3 regions of the Ensifer sp. 22521 genome follow, and region 3 is predicted to be linked to each of the others. Evidence: predicted binding sites of a transcription regulator. Region 3 holds the regulator's gene; each other region holds the start of a gene.
What was found. The regulator LexA, encoded in region 3, represses DNA repair genes until DNA is damaged. The targets are predictions, from matches to a motif close to TGTTCNNNNTGTGTTCNG.
Positions count from the first base shown of each region.

Region 1: the regulator LexA is predicted to act here: its motif matches at 4,133-4,150, upstream of ACTJKE_RS21570 (YifB family Mg chelatase-like AAA ATPase).
Region 2: the regulator LexA is predicted to act here: its motif matches at 2,262-2,279, upstream of ACTJKE_RS11805 (UvrD-helicase domain-containing protein).

Region 1 is NZ_JBQENM010000013.1:186,451-193,632, reverse strand. Features, by position in the region: gene ACTJKE_RS21585 (LysE family translocator) at 1-544, opposite strand, end outside; gene ACTJKE_RS21580 (LysE family translocator) at 720-1,337, shown strand; gene cysK (cysteine synthase A) at 1,474-2,442, shown strand; gene ACTJKE_RS21570 (YifB family Mg chelatase-like AAA ATPase) at 2,508-4,040, opposite strand; gene gshB (glutathione synthase) at 4,263-5,210, opposite strand; gene ACTJKE_RS21560 (endonuclease) at 5,357-6,346, opposite strand; gene ACTJKE_RS21555 (sn-glycerol-3-phosphate import ATP-binding protein UgpC) at 6,343-7,182, opposite strand, start outside.
Region 2 is NZ_JBQENM010000007.1:70,598-77,779, forward strand. Features, by position in the region: gene ACTJKE_RS11805 (UvrD-helicase domain-containing protein) at 1-2,219, opposite strand, end outside; gene ACTJKE_RS11810 (carboxymuconolactone decarboxylase family protein) at 2,408-2,815, opposite strand; gene ACTJKE_RS11815 (cyclase family protein) at 2,873-3,694, opposite strand; gene ACTJKE_RS11820 (efflux RND transporter periplasmic adaptor subunit) at 4,013-5,197, shown strand; gene ACTJKE_RS11825 (efflux RND transporter permease subunit) at 5,194-7,182, shown strand, end outside.
Region 3 is NZ_JBQENM010000009.1:39,155-46,336, forward strand. Features, by position in the region: gene ACTJKE_RS15260 (cryptochrome/photolyase family protein) at 1-504, opposite strand, end outside; tRNA gene ACTJKE_RS15265 (tRNA-Asn) at 601-675, opposite strand; gene ACTJKE_RS15270 (hypothetical protein) at 835-1,128, shown strand; gene ACTJKE_RS15275 (thermonuclease family protein) at 1,355-2,011, shown strand; tRNA gene ACTJKE_RS15280 (tRNA-Cys) at 2,164-2,237, shown strand; gene ACTJKE_RS15285 (hypothetical protein) at 2,452-2,784, shown strand; gene lexA (transcriptional repressor LexA) at 2,875-3,600, opposite strand; gene ACTJKE_RS15295 (hypothetical protein) at 3,847-4,143, opposite strand; gene ACTJKE_RS15300 (hypothetical protein) at 4,264-5,079, shown strand; gene ACTJKE_RS15305 (hypothetical protein) at 5,282-5,803, shown strand; tRNA gene ACTJKE_RS15310 (tRNA-Ser) at 5,950-6,039, opposite strand; gene ACTJKE_RS15315 (septal ring lytic transglycosylase RlpA family protein) at 6,353-7,182, shown strand, end outside.

The sequences.
Region 1 (7,182 bases), on a different contig from region 3:
GCCCGGCGAGGAAGGCCGCGATGCCGCTGGCGGCAAGCGCGATCATCGCGTTGACGGTAACGCTGGTCATGATCTGGATCGACCCGAAGACCAGCGACTGGCCGAGCACATTGCCGAGTTCCGGCCGGATGAACTGCGGCAGCAACGAGAGATAGAGCACCGCCACCTTGGGATTGAGCAGGCTCGTCAGAAACCCCATGACGAACAGCTTCTTCGGCCCGTCCTTCGGCAGATGGCGGACCTGAAACGGCGAGCGGCCACCCGGCCGCACAGCCTGCCAGGCGAGATAAAGAAGGTAGCCGGCGCCGGCAATTCTCAGCGCATCATAGGCAAAGGGAACGGCGAGAAGCAGCGCGGTGATGCCGAGTGCGGCCGAAATCATGTAGACGACGAAACCGAGCGCCACGCCGCCGAGCGAGATCAATCCGGCGCCCGGCCCCTGGCTGATCGAACGCGAGATCAGGTAGATCATGTTCGGCCCCGGCGTCAGCACCATGCCGAGTGCAAGGAGGGCAAAGCCGATGATATCTTTCAACTCGGGCATTGAGAGGCGCCTTTCGCTCGTTTTCTGCAAGCTCTACCGATCCCGCGTCGGCGGACAACGCCAGACTTGTCACCCGATCAATTTTGTCGTCAGGCGCCCATCGGTCGTCGTTCCTTGATTTCCCTTTTTTGTCCGTCTGCGCTAGAAATCGGCATCGCCACCGGAAGGAATGCCCATGACGCTCGCGGCTCTCATCGCCTATAGCGGCGCACTCTTCATCGCTGCGGCCATACCGGGTCCCGGCGTGACGGCGCTCGTCGCCCGCGCGCTGGGCTCCGGTTTCCGCGAAACCTTCTTCATGGGTCTTGGCATCGTGCTCGGCGACATGATCTACCTGACGGCTGTCGTGCTCGGGCTGGCGTTGATCGCCCAGACCTTCACCACGGTCTTCCTGGTGGTGAAATTCGCAGGCGTCCTCTATCTCGGCTACATCGCCTGGAAACTCTGGACCGCGGGGCTGCTGCCCGAGGACATCAAGGCGAAACCGTCGACGAGTGCCGCCATGTCCTTCCTCTCCGGCCTGCTCGTCACCCTCGGCAACCCGAAGACGATGCTGTTCTATGTGGCGCTGGTGCCGACGCTGATCGACATCGCAGACATCGGCCCCCGCGACTACGGCCTTTTGCTGGCGGCAACCTTCCTGGTGCTGTTGGCCGTGCTGGTTCCCTATATGCTGCTCGCGGCGCGCGCACGGCTGCTGCTCAAGCAGCCAAAGGCGCTGCAAGCACTGAACCGGGTCGCAGCCAGCGTGTTGGCGGGAACGGCCGCCTATATCGCCGTCCGCGCGAGCTGAAAAAACTTTTCCTGAACAACAACTTCGCCGGTGCTTTTTCCTCCGGCGGATCGTCGCTGCGTCTTTGTCGTGCTGGAATTGAGCAGTCATTGTTCCTATTCTCATAGCTGACAGTTCACGCCCAAGGGAGAAACCCATGTCCGACACACGCAAGCCCGGCCGCGGCCGCGTCTATTCCTCGATCACGGAGACGATCGGCGATACGCCCATCGTGCGGCTGGACAAGCTTGCCAAGGAGAAGGGCGTCAAGGCGAACCTGCTCGCCAAGCTCGAATTCTTCAACCCGATCGCCTCGGTCAAGGACCGCATCGGCGTGGCGATGATCGAGAGCCTGGAAGCCCAGGGCAAGATTACTCCCGGCCGCACGACCCTGATCGAGCCAACCTCGGGCAACACCGGCATCGCGCTCGCCTTCGTCGCCGCCGCCAAGGGCTACAAGCTGATCCTCACCATGCCGGAAACGATGTCGGTCGAGCGCCGCAAGATGCTGGCCCTCTTTGGCGCCGAGCTGGTGCTGACGGAAGGTGCCAAGGGCATGAAGGGCGCGATCGCCAAGGCGCAGGAACTGGTCGAGACGCTGCCCGACGCCATCATTCCGCAGCAGTTCGAGAACCCGGCCAACCCGGAAATCCACCGCAAGACGACCGCCGAGGAAATCTGGAACGACACCGAAGGTGCTGTCGACATCTTCGTGTCCGGCATCGGCACCGGCGGCACGATTACCGGTGCCGGCCAGGTGCTGAAGGCGCGCAAACCCTCGATCAAGGTGATCGCAGTCGAGCCGGAAGAGTCCCCTGTGCTTTCCGGCGGCAACCCGGGCCCGCACAAGATCCAGGGCATCGGCGCGGGCTTTGCGCCGGTGATCCTCGACACCTCCGTTTATGACGAGATCGTCACCGTCAACAGCGGCGAAGCGATCGAGGCTGCTCGCCTCGTCGCCAGGCTCGAAGGCGTGCCGGTCGGCATCTCCGCCGGCGCAGCACTGACGGCGGCGATCGAGGTTGGCCAGCGCGAAGAAAACGCCGGCAAGACCATCGTCGTCATCATCCCGTCGTTTGCCGAACGCTATCTCTCGACCGCGCTGTTTGAAGGCCTCGGCGGCTGATCGACAAGCCTTCTCCCACGAAAGGAAAGGGCGCCTCGCGGCGCCCTTTTGTTTCGAACCGACCGCTACGCCGCCGCCTGCAGCCTCTCGCCGGCAATGCGGTAGGAAATCGCTTCGGCCAGATGGATGCGGCCGACGGTCTGCGCGCCATCGAGATCGGCGAGCGTGCGTGCGACCTTCAGCACGCGGTGGTAACCGCGGGCGGAGAATTTCATTTTCTCGGCAGCGTCCCGGAGGAGTTGCAGGCCCGCTGCGTCGGGCTCGGCGATCTTCTCGATCATCGATGTCGAACACCGGGCGTTGCTCGTCAACTCCGGATGACCGAGGGCGGCGAAGCGGTCGGTCTGCAGGGCACGGGCGCGGGCAACACGACGGGCGACGACTTCGCTGCTTTCGGCTGCGGCCGGCTTCAACAGATCGGCGGCGCTGACGGCCGGAACGTCGATGCGGATATCGATACGGTCCATCAGCGGGCCGGAGATGCGCGCCTGGTAATCGGTCATGCAGCGCGGGCCGCGGGCGCAGCTGCGCCCGGGTTCACCGGCCATGCCGCAGCGGCAGGGGTTCATGGCGGCGACGAGCTGGATGGCGGCGGGATAGCTCACCCGGTGATTGGCGCGGGCGATAATGCATTCCGCCGTTTCGAGCGGCTGGCGCAGTGCGTCGAGCACCTGCGGCGTGAACTCCGGAAACTCGTCCAGGAACAAGACGCCATGATGGGCGAGCGAGGCCTCGCCGGGCTTGGCGCGTAAGCCGCCACCGACCATGGCGGCCATGGTTGCGGAATGGTGCGGCGTGCGGAACGGCCGCCGATCCGAGAGTTTGCCGCCCGGCAACTGCCCGGCGATCGAGTGGATCATCGACACTTCGAGCAGCTCGGCCGGATTGAGCGGCGGCAGGATCGACGGCAGCCGCGCGGCGAGCATCGATTTCCCCGACCCCGGCGGTCCCACCATCAGCAGATTGTGGTTGCCAGCAGCAGCCACCTCCAGCGCCCGCTTGGCGCTTTCCTGTCCCTTGATGTCGGCGAGATCGGGCAGGTTGGCAGCGCCCGAGCGGATCGCGGCTTGAGGCCGCGAAAGCACCTGCGTGCCGCGGAAATGGTTGGCGATCGCGATCAGGCTGCGCGGTGCGAGAATGTCGATCTCCGCACCTGCCCAGGCAGCCTCCGCCCCGCTTTCGGCCGGGCAGATCAGCCCCTTGCCGAGCGCATTGGCGCCGATCGCGGCGGGAAGGGCGCCGGCAACGGCGGCAATGGTGCCGTCGAGATTGAGCTCGCCGATCACGACATAGGGTGAGAGCGCATCGCCGGGAATGGCGCCGAGCGCCGCCATCAGGCCCAGCGCGATCGCAAGATCGAAGTGGCTGCCTTCCTTCGGCAGATCGGCGGGGGCGAGATTGACGGTGACGCGCTTGGCCGGCAGCGCCAGACCCGAAGCATGAAGCGCTGCCTGCACCCGCTCGCGGCTTTCGGCCACTGCCTTGTCCGGCAGGCCGACGATCTGCATGCCGACTTTGCCCGGCGCGACCATCACCTGAACGTCGACCGGCAGACCCTCGATACCCTGAAATGCGACCGTGCTGACGCGCGCGACCATGGTTGCTCCCTCGCCCGGGCGGCCCGTCATTACGGGCGCCGCAACCGCCTTGGGTTGCAAGACGGAGCCTTGCACGGTTCACGCACAAAAACAAGAACAATTACGGAACATCTGAGGCAAGACCTACGCGCTGTCGTTGGCAAGGGCACAACCCCGCAGCCGCGGGCGGAAGCCCGCGGCAATCTCCGTCATCTGGAGACAGGTTCTACCGGAAGCGCCGGATCAGGCGCGTTTGCGCTCGATCGCGTCCCAGAGCAGGCTCGCAACATCGGCGCCGCCAAACTTCTTGACTTCGCGAATGCCGGTCGGCGACGTGACGTTGATCTCGGTCATGTAGTCGCCGATGACGTCGATGCCGACGAAGAGGAAGCCGCGGGCTTTCAGCGCCGGAGCGATGCGGGCGCAGATTTCCTTTTCGCGCGCCGTAAGCTCGGTCGCCTCCGGCCGACCGCCGGCATGCATGTTGGAGCGCGCATCATGTTCGGCCGGAACGCGGTTGATGGCGCCGACCGGCTCACCATCGACGAGCAGGATGCGCTTGTCGCCCTTGCGCACCGCCGGCAGGTATTCCTGGGCGATGAAGGGCTCACGGAACATCTGGCCGAACATTTCCAGAAGGGAAGACAGGTTGCGGTCGTCACGGGTCGAATGGAAGACACCGGCGCCGCCATTGCCGTAGAGCGGCTTCAGGATGATGTCGCCCATCTCCTGGCGGAAGCTGGCGATCTCCTGGGGGTCGCGGGTGATCAGCGTCTTCGGCATCAGGTCGGCGAATTCGGTGACGAAGATCTTCTCCGGCGAATTGCGCACCCAGGCCGGATCGTTGACGACCAGCGTCTTCGGATGCAGGCGTTCCAGAAGATGCGTCGAGGTGATGTAGCCCATGTCGAAGGGCGGATCCTGGCGGAGCAGGATGACGTCCATGGTCGACAGATCGACGCGTTCGGCTTCGCCAAGCGTGAAGTGATCGCCCTTGACGTCGCGCAGCGTCATCTGCTGCACGCTCGCATAGACCTTGCCGTCGCGCAGCGACAGTTTTTCGGGCGTGTAGTGGAAAAGGCGGTAGCCGCGCGACTGTGCCTCGAGGCTCATGGCGAAGGTAGAATCACCCGCAATATTGATGCCCGACACATGGTCCATCTGGACCCCGACATTGACGATTTTCGCCATCTTCCCGTCCCCTGTGGATCACGCCAAGCGTGATCGATTTCAAATCGTCAGAACGGAAGAGGACGAGAAAACCGCTGCCCTCTCCCGCACTGGAAAAGCCCTCGACATGTAGAATGCGGGCGTGCCTTAGGCAAGGAGAGCTGAGCCTATTCGAAGCCTTCGACCACGCAGGTGATGAGATCGTGATCCGAAAGCGGCCGGCCGGTTTCATCGAGCGAGGGAATGATCCTGGTTTCGCCGATCTTCAGGCCGCGCGCGAGGAACCAGTCGAGCTTCATCGCGCGCTCCGGCCAACGGGTGATCAGGCTCGGCCGGGTGGTCATCACCTCAAGTGGTCCACCGTGACGGGTGAAGCCGCGGGCAGCGCTCATCGCAAAGAGCCCTTCGGCTTCGAAGTCGCCGCCAGCATGGTTGCCGGTGTTGAGATCGCCGCCGATCAGCACCGGCAGACCGGGAAAGGCTTCGTCGAGCGCATCGATCAATTCCCTGACCTGGCGTTCGCGGTAGGCCGCGGTCGTCGCGCTTTCAAGATGGGTGGAGACGGCGACGAAGGGGCCTGACTCGGTCTCGATAACGGCACCGATCGCGAAACGCTCGCCGAGACGCGGCTGTTCGCCATCGGTGAACCAGAGACGCTCGCCCCAGAGGCGCAGCATGAAGGGCCGGCCGAGCGGCACCGAAGCCATCAGCGCATTGCCGTGAAAGCCCCTGGCGTTGAAATCATCCTCGCAGAACGCGCGCTCGGTATCGGAGCCGAGGCCCATCTCAATGAATTCGATGCCATAGGCATATTGCATGCCGAGTATAGCAGCGACTTCGGCGGTCGGATGGCGCTGGCCGGTGCGGGCCATGCCGTTGTCCATTTCCGATAGCAGCACGACTGGGGCCCTGGTTGCTGCGAGATGTCCAGCACTTTCCGGTGCGAACAGGCAGCGCTCCAGGTTCCAGGCAGCGACGGTGAAGGGAAAGGCGAGCGGCGCGGTCGAGGACGGCGCGGCGCCGACCTCGATGCTGTTCATTTCCGGTCGCGCGGCCATGGCGGCGTCATGGGCCGCAATGGTGCGCAGCATCGAAGCAAATCCTGCACGCAGTTCGAGCGATGGAACGGCAAGCTGCTCAACGGCTTCATGGATCACGATGCCGTCTCCAGCCGAAGGTTCTGCGCCGGTGCATCACCGGCAAAAGACGTGCCCCGTTCCAGCCGCTTGCCGGTTTCGGGCGAGAAGAAGTGCAGGCGGTCGACGGCAATCGTCACGGCGAGATCACCGGAAAGCGGCATTTCCGGAGAGAGCGCTATCGTCAGAGGTTGGCCCTCGATGGTGCCGTGCACGAGCCGCTGAGCACCGAGCTCCTCGACATAGTCGACCTGGAACAGCATCGCATCCTCGCCGACACCGGCAAGCCGGAGGTCCTCGGCGCGCAGGCCGACGGTCACAGCGCCTTCGACCGGGGCGCGGCTGCCAAGCTCAATCCTGTAGAGGCCGATCTGCAGGCTGCCGCCCTCGATCTGGCCCTTGATCAGGTTCATCGCCGGCGAGCCGATGAAGCTCGCGACGAAGGTCGAGGCCGGACGGTGGTAGACGTCGAGCGGACGGCCGATCTGCTCGATCCGGCCGCCGTTCAGCACCACCAGCCGGTCGGCGAGCGTCATCGCTTCGAGCTGGTCGTGGGTGACGTAGAGCGAGGTCGTGCCGAGGCGCTTCTGCAGGCGCTTGATCTCGCCGCGCATCGAGACGCGCAGCTTGGCGTCGAGGTTGGAGAGCGGCTCGTCGAACAGGAAGGCCGCCGGCTTGCGCACGATCGCGCGGCCCATGGCGACGCGCTGACGCTGGCCACCGGAAAGGGCGCGCGGCTTGCGCGCGAGATAGGGCTCGATTTCCAGCATCCGCGCGGCTTCGGCGACGCGGGCATCGATCTCGGCCTTGGGCGTCTTGCGGTTCTTCAGGCCATAGGCGAGGTTGTCGTAGACGGT
Region 2 (7,182 bases), on a different contig from region 3:
GTGCCCCAGTTGTCGCGGGTGGCGTCGGAACGGTGCTGCTGGGCGCGCTTCCAGCCCGGTGTCGAATAGGTGTTCTGGAAGGGATCGGCCTTGTCGAAGCGTGACTGGCCGTAACCGCCGCGGCCATAGCCGCCATAGGATTGCTCGCTCTCGGCCACGTCGACATGGGCGAGCGGCAGCTCTTCGAGGAAGCGCGAGGGCAGCGTCGATTGCCAAAGGCCGTGGATGCGACGGTTGGAGACGAACCAGATGTGGCAGCGGTGCTTGGCGCGGGTGATGCCGACATAGGCAAGGCGCCGTTCTTCTTCCAGGCCGGAGCGGCCGCCTTCGTCGAGCGCGCGCTGGTGCGGGAAGAGACCTTCCTCCCAGCCGGGCAGGAAAACGGTGTCGAACTCCAGCCCCTTGGCCGAGTGCAGCGTCATGATCGACACGGCGTCGAGGTTTTCGTTCTGCTCGGCATCCATGACGAGGGCGACGTGTTCGAGGAAGCCGCGCAGGCTCTCGAAGGCTTCCATCGAGCGGATGAGTTCCTTGAGGTTTTCCAGCCGTCCGGGGGCCTCGGCCGACTTGTCGTTCTGCCACATGGCGGTATAGCCGCTCTCGTCGAGGATCTGCTCGGCAAGCTCGGTGTGCACGGTGGTTTCCAGCAGGCTCTGCCAGCGGCGGAAATCGGTGACGACGTCGAAGAGGGCTTTCCGCGCCCTCGGCTTCAACTCGTCGGTCTCGATGATGTCACTGGCGGCAGCCAGCATCGGGATATCGCGAGCGCGGGCATAGTCGTGCAGGGTGCGCACGGTGGTGTCACCGAGGCCACGCTTCGGCGTGTTGACGATGCGCTCGAAGGCGAGGTCGTCGGCCGGCTGGCAGACGAGGCGGAAATAGGCCATCGCATCGCGGATTTCGAGGCGCTCGTAGAAGCGCGGGCCGCCGATGACGCGGTAGTTGAGGCCAAGCGTGACGAAGCGGTCTTCGAACTCGCGCATCTGGAACGATGCGCGCACCAGGATCGCCATGTCGTTGAGCTTGTGGCTCTTGCGCTGCAGCTGTTCGATTTCCTCGCCGACGGCGCGGGCCTCCTCTTCGGAATCCCAGGCGGCGTGCACCTGCACCTTCTCATCATCCGGATCGGTGCGGTCGGTAAAGAGCGTCTTGCCGAGACGGCCCTCATTGTGGGCGATCAGGTGGCCGGCGGCACCGAGGATGTGCTCGGTCGAGCGATAGTTGCGCTCGAGCTTGATGACCTTGGCGCCCGGGAAATCCTTCTCGAAGCGCAGGATGTTGTCCACTTCCGCGCCGCGCCAACCATAGATCGACTGGTCGTCGTCGCCGACGCAGCAGACATTCTGCGGAACGCCCTTCGGCCGCTGGGCCAAGAGCCGCAGCCACATGTACTGCGCCGTGTTGGTATCCTGGTACTCGTCGACGAGGATGTAGCGGAACTTGTCGTGATAATCCTTCAGCACGTCCGCATGGTTACGGAAAATGCGGATCGGGTGCAGGAGCAGATCGCCGAAGTCGCAGGCGTTCAGTGTCAGCAGCCGGTTCTGGTAGGCGGCGTAGAGTTCGCGGCCCTTGCCGTTGGCAAAGGCGCGGGCGTCACCCTCAGGGATCTGCGCGGGATCGAGGCCCTTGTTCTTCCAGCCGTCGATCATGCCGGCGAACTGCTTGGCCGGCCAGCGCTTGTCGTCGATGCCTTCGGCCTGGATGAGCTGCTTGATCAGCCGCACCACGTCATCGGTGTCGAGAATGGTGAAATCGGAGCGCAGGCCGACGAGCTCGGCATGGCGACGGAGCAGCTTGACGCCGATCGAGTGGAAGGTGCCGAGCCAGGGCATGCCTTCGACCGCATGGCCGACGAGCACGCCGATGCGCTCCTTCATCTCGCGCGCCGCCTTGTTGGTGAAGGTCACCGCAAGGATTTGCGAAGGGAAGGCGCGGTTGGTCGAAAGGATGTGGGCGATGCGGGTCGTCAGCACGCGGGTCTTGCCGGTGCCGGCGCCGGCAAGCACAAGCACGGGACCGTCAAGCGTTTCGACCGCCTCGGCCTGTTCCGGGTTGAGGCCGGAGAGATAATCCGGGCGCGGCTGGGCGCGATCGCGCGCAGCCATGGCGCGCGCGGCAATACCGCCGGCGGCGGGGATACCTCCGGGGGCTGGCGGCTGCTTGCGCGGCGCCGGCTCCTCGTCGAAGAAAGGAATGTCGTCGAAACCACTCATCATGCGGCTCAATGTAGTGATTCGGTGGGGAAAGGCCAGAAAGGATGTTCTTCTTTTATTCCGTTTTCTGCGCCAGCCGCACCAAGCCTGTGGAAAGACAGGCGATTTCGAGACCGCTTATTCTTGGTCGCACGTTTTGATTTGTCGCATGTCGTATCGCAAAACCGCTGCGCACTTTTGCGCGGTATGCTTTATCCCGCCGTCTTATCAAAGACGGTATCGACCGGGACCTGCAGCGCTGTGGCAAGCTGGTTGGTGCGGGCGGCGAGCGAGATCACCCGCAAGAGGTCCGCATGCTCGGCATCGCTCAGGCCCTTCGCCCTTGCCGCGGCCGTATGGGAATGGGCGCAGTAGCCGCAGCCATTGGTGACGGACACGGCGATATAGAGCATCTCTTTCACCAGCGGATCGAGCGCAGAAGGCGTTGCCATCACCGCCTTGACGTCGCCCCAGGTCTGCTCCAGCAGGCCCGGGTCGAAGGCGAGCCACAGCCACATATTGTTGATGAAATCGGATTTGCGCGTGGCGCGGATATCGTCGAACACGGCTTTGACGCGCGGGTCGGCTTCCGGGTTCTTCGGCGGCGTAACGGTGCTCATGGGCTCTCCTGCATGGTGTTGCCGGCGGCCCTGCGCCGCCGGATTGAAGAGTATGGATCAAGCAAGGGCGAAGACGCGCGCCGGGCCGCCGGTGCCGCCGCGATGCTTCGGCGCGCCGAGAATGAGCGTCGCGCCTTTGGCCGGCAGCTTGTCGAGATTGGCGGCGGCCTCCAGCCCCCAGCGGCCCGCGGGCAGCCAGGCATAATGCGTGGCGAAATCCGGTGAGGGGCCATGGTCGAGCGAAAGTGTGTCGACGGCAATGCCGGCGGCCTTGCTCTCCTCGATGAGATACTTCGCCGCCTCGGCGTGAAAGCCGGGGAAGTGCAACTTGCCGCCGCCATCGGCATTGCGGAATTTCTCCGTGCCCATATGCGCGCCCCAGCCCGAAAGCATGGCGACGCAGGCGTTTTCCGGGATCTCGCCATTGGCGGCGACCCAGGCCTTGAGGTCGTCGGGCGTCACCTGCGCATCGGCGTCGGCCGTTGCCTTCTCGCGGATATCGACGATGCAGAGCGGCACGACGAGCTTTTCCACCGGCAGCTCGGCGACCGACAGGCCATCGGCGGAGAAGTGCAGGGGCGCATCGACATGGGTGCCGGTGTGTTCGTTTATGCGCAGTTCGAACAGATTGAACTTTTCTTTGGCGTAGCTGAACTTTTGCTCGCGGAAGAACTGCTGCTGGCCGAAGAAGGTCGGGAAATCCTCGTGCAGTTCGTGGGTCAAGTCCGTGACGCTACTATGTCCCTGAGCCAATGCCGGGGGTGCTGCACCGACGCTCGCGGCGGCGAGGCTGGCGGTTCCAACTGCAGCGGCTTTGAAGAAGCTGCGGCGCGACAGCATGCGCGCCTTCACCGTTTCCATCACACAGGCATCGCACATCGTTCTTGCTCTCCTTCAAGAAACTTGAAAACCAGACGGCGAAACCGCTCGAAAAAGCGGCCGGCGGTTGCAGGATAGCGCGACCGACGCCGCTGTAAATGCCGGCCTATGCAGCAAAGTGCGGTTCACGCTGAAAGCTGCGCTGGAATTGCTCTGCACGTCATCATGCCGCCACCAAATTCGCTTTTATTACAATTGCGTAATGATGGCATTCCGTCATTGCCCCGACGCGCGCGAACGGGGATACTCCGCCCAATCGGAACGAACCGCCGGCCGCGCCGCGCTGGGGCGTGTTTTATGCTTAATCTGGAGACTTGAATGCGGGTTTGGAAACAGCTTGCGGTGAGCGCCGCTGTGCTTCTCGTGGGCGCAACCGTCTGGCTGCGGTTCGTACCCGGCGCAGGTGAGACGCTCGCCGCCATCGGCGTTTCGCACCCGCTGATCGATGCCCTGTCCAAGCCCGGCGCCGGTGGCGGTGAGGGTGGCGAGCGCGGCAATGGCCGCGGCCAGGGTGGCAACAATGCCATCCTCGTCATGGTCCGGCCTTCGGCGACCGCTGTCGTCAACGACCGGCTGAACGCGATCGGCAACGGCGAAGCGATCCACTCGGTCACCGTGACGCCGACGGCAACCGGCAACCTCACCGAAATTCTCGTCCGCTCCGGCGAAAAGGTGGCCCAGGGCCAGGTGATCGCCAAGCTCGACAGCGACGACCAGAAGATCGCCGCCGACCAGGCGCGGCTGAACCGCGACAGCGCCCGCGAAAAGGTCGAGCGCTACCGCAATCTCAGCAACGCACGCGCTATGACCGCCGTCGAAGTGCGCGACGCCGAAATCGCCATGCAGACAGCGGAGCTGGCGCTGAAGACTGCCGAACTCGACCTCAAGCGCCGCGATATCGTCGCACCGTCCAAGGGTGTGGTCGGCATCATCACCGTCAATGTCGGCGACTATGTCACGACCACGACGCCGATCGCCGTTGTCGACGACCGCTCGGAAATCCTCGTCGATTTCTGGGTACCGGAGCGCTTCGCCAACAAGATCACCGTCGGCCAGCCGGTCACCGCCTTTGCGATCGCCCAGCCGGGCAGCCAGCTCGATGGCGCAATCCACGCGATCGACAACCGCCTCGATCAGGCAAGCCGCACGCTGCGTGTGCGCGCACGGCTCGAAAACCCTGACGACATGCTGAGGGCGGGCATGTCCTTTTCCGTTACCGTCGCGTTTGACGGCGACACCTATCCGACCGTCGATCCGCTGGCGATCCAGTGGAGCTCGGAAGGCTCCTACATCTGGCGCGTTGCCGGCGATAAGAGCGAAAAGGTGCCGGTGAAGATCATCCAGCGCAATCCGGACAAGGTGCTTGTCGACGCGGCCCTTAACGAAGGCGACGAGATCGTGACCGAAGGCGTGCAGCGCCTGCGCGACGGCGGCGAAGTGCGCATCGCCGGTCGCGAGCGCAAGCAGGAGCCTGCCCAGAAGGTCGCGGAGGAAACCAAGTGAGCGGCGGCGAAGGGCACAGTAAAACGTCCGCCCGCGAGCGCGGCAAGACCGGCTTTACCGCACTCTTCATCCGCCGGCCGATTTTCGCGCTGGTGGTCAACACGCTGATCGTCGTTGCCGGCCTTGCCGCCTGGAACGGCATCGAGATCCGCGAACTGCCGCAGGTCGACCAGCCCGTCATCTCGGTGACCACCACGCTCGATGGCGCCGCCCCCGAGACGATGGACCGCGAGGTGACCTCGGTGGTTGAGGGCGCCGTTTCGCGCGTGCAGGGCATCCGCGACATCTCGTCGACCTCATCCTTCGGCCGCAGCCGCGTGACGCTGCAATTCTCCGACACCACCGATATCGGCCAGGCCTCGAACGACATTCGCGATGCGCTCGGCCGGGTGCGCAACCAGTTGCCCGACAATGTCGACGAGCCGAGCATCGTCAAAGCCGACGCCGACAGCCAGCCGATCATGCGGCTGGCGCTCACCTCCGACACGATGTCGATGGAAGACATGACGCTGCTCGTCGAAAACGAGATCAGCGACCGGCTGGCTGCCGTCGAAGGCGTCGCCGACGTTGCCGTCTATGGCGACCAGGAGAAGATCTTCCGCATCGACCTCGACCAGGCGAAGCTCGCCGGGCGCGGGGTGACGGTCGCAAACCTCAGGACCGCGCTCGCCAACGCCTCCTATGACGTGCCGGCCGGCAAGCTGACCAGCGCCAGCCAGGACATCTCGGTGCGCGCCACGGCCGACCTGCAGACGCCGGAGCAGTTTGAAAACCTGATCCTCGTCAACAATGTGCGCCTGCGTGACGTGGCCACCGTGACGCTCGGTCCCGATACCGGCACGACGGCGCTGCGCTCCAACGGCCGCCAGGGCATCGGCCTCGGCATCGTCCGCCAGGCGCAGTCCAATACGGTCGATATTTCCGAGGGCGTGCGCAAGGTCGTCGATACGATCCAGACGCAGATCCTGCCGGAGGGCACGCAACTCAGGATCACCAGCGACGATGCGGTCTTCATCAACGGCGCCATTCACGAGGTGGAGATCGCCCTGATCGTCGCGGTCTTCATCGTGACGCTGGTCATCTACCTGTTCCTGCTCGACTGGCGGGCGACGCTGATCCCGACGATCAGCATGCCGATCGCGCTGATCGGCACGGTGGCGGCGATCTATCTCGCGGGCTTCTCCATCAACATCCTGACGCTGCTGGCGATCGTTCTTGCGACCGGGCTTGTCGTCGACGATGCCATCGTGGTGCTCGAAAACATCGTGCGGCGGCGCGCCGAGGGGCTCGGTCCACGGGCGGCCGCCGTGCATGGCACGCTCGAAGTGTTCTTCGCGGTGCTGGCGACGACGGCGACGCTTGCTGCCGTCTTCGTGCCGCTGTCGTTCCTGCCGGGGCAGACCGGCGGTCTGTTCCGCGAGTTCGGCTTCGTGCTCGCCTTCTCGATCCTGCTTTCCTCCTTCGTGTCGCTGACACTCTGCCCGATGCTTGCCTCGCGCATGCTGACGAAAGAGACGCATACGGTGCCGGGCCCGATGGCGCGGTTCGGCGCGCGGGCGGCCGGTTTCTATCGGGTGACGCTTCGCGCCTGCCTCAACTCGCCGCTGATCGTCTTTGTCGTTGCCGCCTTCTTCACGGTGATGGGGGCCGCCGGCTTCCTGACGCTGAAATCGGAGCTGACGCCGACAGAAGACCGCTCGCAGGTGATGATGCGCATCAACGCGCCGCAGGGCGTCTCACTCGACTATGCCCAGGCGCAGATGCGCCGCATCGAGGACGGCCTGCAGCCGCTCGTCAAATCCGGCGAGATCGACAACATCTTCTCGATTTCGGGGCAGGGCGGTTCGGTCAACAGCGGTTTCATGGTGCTGACGCTCGCCTCCTGGGAGAAGCGCGACCGCAGCCAGCAGGAGATCGTCGCCGAGATCAACAGGGTGACGGCGCGCATTCCATCGGTCCGCGTCTTCGCCATGCAGCCGAACAGT
Region 3 (7,182 bases):
GTCGATCGGCGGAGCCGGCTCAACCTTCGCTTCGAGCGCGCGCCAGAAAGGCGTGAACACGCGATAGGGCCCGCCGGTCGTCGTCAGCAAGCGCATGGGCTCGTGCAGCAATTGCCCGGCAAAGCTCTCGGCCGCGATGCCCTGAGCCGCGAGTGCTTTCTTCAGGGCTATATCGGTGGCGATGCCGCACGGGTCGTAGCGGCGATTCCAATGGACACGCTTCGATCCCGATAGGCGCGACACCTCACTGAGGACGTCCAGCGGGTCGCCGGAGCGGAGAATGAGTCGCGAGCCGAGCCGGCCCAGTCGAGCCTCCAACACTTCCAGCGAATGGTGCAACCACCATTGCTGCGCCGTGCCCAGCGGACCGTTGCCGCTTCCGTGCGGCTCCCGGATATAGAGCGGAATGACGGCGGCCTCATTGGCCGCAGCCGCAAGGGCCCTGTTGTCGCCAAGGCGCAGGTCCTTGCGGAACCAGACGATGATGGGCGCCGCCTTTGTCATAGGTGCCGTCTAGGACTGGGATTGATCACCGGGGGAACTTAGGTGCAAAATGAAAAAGAGCCATTCGCATTTTCTGCAAATGGCTCTTTTTGAAACTGGCTCCCCGGGCCGGATTCGAACCGGCGACCTGTCGATTAACAGTCGAATGCTCTACCGCTGAGCTACCAGGGATCATCCGCGCCGCTGTTTCGCTGTGCGCTTCAGAAGTGAGGCTGCTAATACGCATGCTTTTCCGATTTGCCAAGCGGTTTTTTCAAAAAAAATGACAAGTTCGGTTGCCAGGCTGTGGAGAAGTCCCCAATTGTGGGAAAAGATGCCGGATAGGGAATGATGAATAAAAACAGGAAGCAGACGCATTTCGGGATTGATCCGCAGACGCGTCAGATCGTGCTCGGGAAGTGGCGCATCACGCTGCCGGAATCACCACTGCTGCGTATCCTGTTGGGCTCGCTCCTGATCTTCTTTGGTTTTCTCGGCTTTCTGCCGGTGCTCGGCTTCTGGATGATACCGTTGGGCCTCATCGTGCTTTCTCACGATATCCCATCCGTCCGCCGTCGCCGGCGTCGGCTGGCTGTCTGGTGGGCGCGCTGGCGCGGACGAGCCAATTCTTCGAACGGCTCGTGAACCGGAGCTATTGCGGTCAACCGTCCCGGATGCCTCGGCTTCGATTCTCTGCCAATTGATTCCCAGCGAAGCGGCTGAACCCTTTGTTGAGGGAGGCCGCCGAAAACTTTTCGGCAACCCATCAAACGCATAATGCGGTCGCGAATCAGGATGGGAACGCATGGCCAAAGCCACTACGAAACGTCGAAGCCGGAATTCCGGTCGGAGCAGGGGCAAACAAGGCGGTATGGCGCCGTGGTATCTGGCCGCCGCACTCACTGTCGGCGGCGTGGTCGCTTACGATCATCGCGCCGAACTGAAACATTGGCCGGTGGTATCGGACGTGGTCGCGTCCACGTCCCGACACGAGTCGAGGCCGAAGCCCGTTCGTGTCGCGCAGAAAGCGGACGAGCGTCCCGCGCAACAGGCGGAGAAGCGGAAGCCGAATCCGGTGACAAGAGTTGCCCTTGCCGCTCCGGTGCCGTCCGTTGACGTCGGCGCCAAGGCGCCGACACCCGTGGTGCGGCCCAGTGAGGAAGTGAAGACGGCATCCGTTCGCACGGATCAGTTTTATTTCTGCGGGATTCGCAACGACAACTGCGTGATCGACGGCGCCACCTTCCTGTACCACGGCGAAACGATCCGCGTCGCAGACGTCGATGCGCCGCGTATTCGCCAGGCAAGCTGCGACAAGGAACGTTCGCGCGGCTTCTATGCCAAGCAGCGCCTGCGCGAATTGTTGAATGCGGGTGACTTCAGGCTGGAAACGGCGAGCGGCCGTCAGGATGCCAAGGCCGGTGAAAAGCTGCGGCTGGTCACCCGCGGCGACCAGTCTATCGGGCGTGTGCTCGTATCCGAGGGGCTGGTGCGGCCGTGGACAGGACACGCGACGCCCTGGTGTTGAGGCCACCCCAGATGCGATCGGCGGAGGTTCGCGATCGCTCTGTGGAAAGTATCCGTCTTACAAATCGACGGCGCGTTTTTCGGAAAATGCCTCTTGCGGTTTTTCTGCAATCATTCTAAATCCGCGCCAACGCTCGGTTATCCGAGCTGTGAGGCCTCGTGGCGGAGTGGTGACGCAGAGGACTGCAAATCCTTGTACCCCGGTTCAATTCCGGGCGAGGCCTCCAATAACTCTCACCTCATTTTAGTGCGGATAGACGTTCTGCCTCAGGGCAGAGCGATTGTGTGTGTTTGCCTCCACACGCCCGCACAAGCCACGTCTTCTAAGCCACTATCGGATCTTATCGCTTCGGTGAAATCGGTAGAGGGGGAACGATGACTCCGCTGACATCAGCCGCATCGGTAGCGTCCGTCATCATCAAAACGGAGGCAATCGCATATATGAAGACGAAACTTGTCCTGACGGCCTTGGCCCTCTTCGCTGCGACCACATTTGAGGCGCAGGCAGAGGATCTGGTTTTCAAGCTGAAGAACAACACCAACGCAGTGCTGACGAACTTCTATACGTCGCCTGTGGGCGTCAATGAGTGGGAAGACGATGTTTTCGGCCGGCAGGTGCTGAACCCAGGGGAAGACATGGAGATCACCATCGCCGACGGCCGGGAGGTCTGCAAGTACGACATGCGCTTCGAGTTCGAAGAAGGCTCCGGCCTCGATACGACCGAAGACATGCAGGACCTCTGCGAGCTCGGCGAGTACACCATCCACGAGTAAGAGGCGTGCCTTCAGGTCGCCTTCAATAAACAGAGCCTCGCAGCCGCAAGCGGTGGCGAGGCTCGGTCGGATGCCAGGTTTCCCTCGGAATCAGTGGTAGCGGCGGATCAGCCCGACGAGCTTGCCCTGGATCTTCACCCGATCGGGCCCAAAAATCCTTGTTTCGTAGGCAGGGTTCGCGGCTTCGAGCGCGATCGATGCGCCCTTGCGCCGGAAGCGCTTCAGCGTCGCTTCCTCATCATCCACGAGCGCCACGATGATATCGCCGGGATTGGCCGTATTGCCATTGCGGATGATCACCGTGTCGCCGTCAAAGATGCCGGCTTCGATCATCGAGTCGCCCTTGACTTCGAGAGCGTAGTGTTCGCCGTTGCCGATCATGTCGAGCGGTATGGTAATGTCGTGCGTGTTGTTCTGGATCGCCGAGATCGGCACACCGGCAGCGATGCGGCCCATGACCGGGACGGAAACCGATGTGTTGTCGGCCACGGGCGTGGGCTTTGGCGGTGCGGCAGGAGCGGCCGCTGGCGCCTTGCCGAGGCTGCCCTCGATCACGCTGGGCGAGAAGCCGCGGCGGGGCTGCTGCTGGCTTGACGCGTAGGCTTCCGGAAGCTTGATGACCTCGAGCGCGCGGGCTCGGTTCGGCAGACGGCGAATGAACCCGCGTTCTTCGAGTGCCGTGATCAGACGGTGAATGCCGGACTTCGACGCCAGGTCGAGCGCATCCTTCATTTCATCGAATGATGGTGGGACGCCTGACTCCTTCATGCGTTCGTGAATGAAGAGAAGCAATTCCTGTTGCTTGCGGGTCAGCATGGCACGTCGCTCCCAGAGGCGTGAAACAAATCAAGAACAGACACTATCTGTTCCATATGTGTTCCGCAAGTGCCTAAAATTCCGTGAATTCAGACAATTGGCGCGTCTGTGCGTGTCGATTGGTCACTTTTACGGGAGCAGAGCGGGTTTGGGCGATGATCGTGCCCAAACGGAGGGCCGTGGGGCAGCGCGTTGCGCGACGGCACGGCGATTCGAACGAATCGCGAGCGTTTTTGTGCAAAGAGGCTAGGCCGGCTGCGTGGCGGCGCAGGCGTCTTCGAATTCCTTCACCGTCTCGGCGCTGTTGTCTTCTGGAAGTACGGCATCCGCCGCATCGGTCGCGACCGGCCTGTCGCCATCATAGACGAACGACTGGATGTAGAACGCGATCGCACCCTTCCACACCTTGCGTCCATCGATCTGATGGCACGGCACGGCGCTCTCGAAATCGGTCTGAAGTTCGTCCACCGTGGCGGCGCTGAGCTTGACGTCAGGCATATTAGGCGACGCGACTATCGAAGCGAGAAGCAGGGCGGCAAGCACGGTGATCGTCCACTTTGATGCAAGGGTGGGACTACGGGGCGGTTAACGATGTGAACCGCGCTTTCGTTCCGAAGTCCAGCAAGCTTGGCGATCACTGTCATGTGTTCAACAGCTCTTTGAGTGCAGGCTGTGGCCGTTTTGCGCCAGGGGCACGCAGCGGCGAAGCCGCCTCAGCCTGGCGCGCCGTCCGCGCTGCAATCGCTTGGGTTGCGCCAAGTCGCGGCCTCGCTGCCGGCGTGCACAAATCCGTGTTGTGAAGATGCCGCACGTCTCGACAGGTTGCGGGAAAAATGGGGTGGTTGCATGCGTAGATTGTCGTTGGCGGTTCTCTGTCTGTTGGTGGCGGCGGGAGCGGCCGCTGCTGAAGAAGGGCGTTCGAATATCTGGAAGGAGATCAATGCCTGGACGGTGGGCTCCGATCCGTCCTTGGGCGGCTCGTGCTATGCGGCGACGAGCTACGACGGCGGAATGATCCTTCGAATCGGCTTTTATCCGAGAGGATCGGCGAACCTGGCGTTTCTTTCGATCGGCAATGCCAACTGGAAATCGATCGAGCCGCAGAGGGAGTATGACGTCGCCTTGCAGCTCGACCGTGGCCGCCAGTGGCCGGCTGTCGCGTTCGGCGTGGACCTCACAGGCTCGAAGGCTCTGGTCGTCAACTTCTCCAACACCGACTTCTTCACCGAATTCGTGCGCAAGAACACGCTGGCGCTGGCGTTCGAAGGGCGCGTGGTGGCGAGCCTCAGCCTGCGCGATTCGATGAAGGCCGTCAGCGAGATGTTCAAATGCCAGGAGGCGGTGATTGCGTTGATGCCAAACGGCGGGCAGGGGGCGGCCGCCGATCCGTTTGCGGGCGCTGGCGGGAATGCGCCAAACAATGACCCCTTTGCTGGCGGCGGCCAGACCAAGTCGTCGAAAGATCCCTTTGCCATGTGATCTTGGCGTGAGCGTCGTTCCGCTGGGAGGTGAATATTCCTAAGATTTTGCATGGGTGCGGGTTACCCACCCTCGACAGTCACGCGGCGACCTATCAAAATGCGGGCAAACGGGGGATTTGCATGCGTAGATTGCTGTTCGGATTGGTGAGCTGTCTGATGGCCACGGGACCGGCCGTGGCTGAGGACTCCGAGATCATCAAATGGAAGGAAGTCGGCGCTGGACCGTTGCTTCCGACACGTCGATGGAAGGCTCGTGTTTCATCACGTCGATGTTCGAAGGCGGAATCAGGCTGCGCCTGGGGTTCTATCCCAAGGGCTCCGAATCGCCGCTCTACATGAGTTTCGCCAGCGACGACTGGAAGTCGCTCGAGGTCGGCAAGGACTATGACCTGACGTTCCGCTTCGACAAGAGCGATCCCTGGAGTGCGGCGGCGACCGCCGCCGGCGACGAGAGCGGCAAGTTCCTCTTCGTGAACGTCACCGATGCGGAATTCCTGACGGGGTTCGTGCGCAAAAGGACGTTGGCGATCGCCTTTGACGATCGCGTTGTCGCAAACCTCAGTTTGCGCGGCACCGGCCCGGCGGCGGAAGAACTCCTGAAATGCCAGCGGGCCGTGGATGAGATCATCGCCGACGAGGGCCGCAAATCCAAGGAGAAGAAGTCCGATCCGTTCAACGCGCCGAGCGAGAAACGCTCAGCGCGTGATCCGTTCAGCCTCTAACCCGCGGCTTGCGTGAAGGGCGGAGGGCCCAGTCGTCGTCTGCCCGAGGCGAACCAGACGGCGCTGACGCCTGCCGACGTACGCTCATTAAAGTGAAGCACCGCCAGGGATGGCGGTCCATCGTCGGACTATATTCCTTGGGAAAATGGCGGACAGGGTGGGATTCGAACCCACGGTACGGTTTCCCGTACGCTGGTTTTCAAGACCAGAGCCTTAAACCACTCGGCCACCTGTCCTTGCCTGAAGTCGCAGTCAACTGCTTACCGGGCACGGCGTTATTGCGCGAAGCCCTGTCGCTTTGCAAGATTTAACATGCGTCGCTGAAAGATTTTCTCGATGGCCGGACTGGAGTGCGCGGGCACGCTCCGCCGGTAACCATCTGTAAACCATAACGCATGAAATCCGGCGCTGATCTGTGGATGAGTTCGCATTTTCGCCTTGTTGCTGTCATGTTTAATCGACTGTTCCGTTTCGGGACGCCGAGATTTCCGCTGGGGGCACGAGCGGAAGGTTTCGAGTACGGCTTATTCGATCGATGTTGTGGGACAGATGACATCCAGTAAAAATGCGGCATATCTGGTCAAGGGACTGCGCCTTGCGGCAATTCCTGCGCTGTGCGTAACGCTCGCGGCCTGCGGATCCACGTCGAGCATCAAAAAGAAGCCGCGGAGCAAGGAATACTTCGCCGAATCCGTTTACGGCGTGAAGGCGAGCCCGCGCGTTGCCACCGGTAACAACATCCCCAAGGGCGGCGGACGCTATCAGGTCGGCAAGGCCTATCAGGTCAAGGGCAAGTGGTATCAGCCGAGGGAAGACTTCGGCTACAACAAGACCGGTACGGCTTCCTGGTACGGCTCGGCCTTTCATGGTCGCCTGACCGCCAACGGCGAGGTCTATGACAAGGCCCATCTGTCGGCCGCCCATCCGACGTTCCCGCTGCCGAGCTACGCGCGCGTCACCAACATGGAAAACGGTACGTCCGTCATTGTGCGCGTCAACGATCGCGGCCCCTATGAATTCGGCCGGATCATCGACGTTTCCTCGAAGACGGCCGACATGCTCGATATCAAGCGCAAGGGCAGCGCGCAGGTGCGCGTGCAATATGTCGGCCGCGCGCCGCTTGAAGGCAACGACATGCCCTATCTGATGGCGTCCTACGTTCAGAAGGGCGAACGTGGCCCGAGCGTGATGCCGGAAGGCCAGATCGCGACCGGCGTAATGGTCGCCTCCAACGAGCCGTTCCGCAAACAGAGCCTTGGCACGATCACCGTCCCCGCACAGGCCTCGCTCGATGTTGGCGAACCGATGACGGCGCTCGCAGCTCCCGTGCCGCAGTTCGCCCAGCCGCAATCGCTGAACGAGTTCGTGATGCTGCCGGA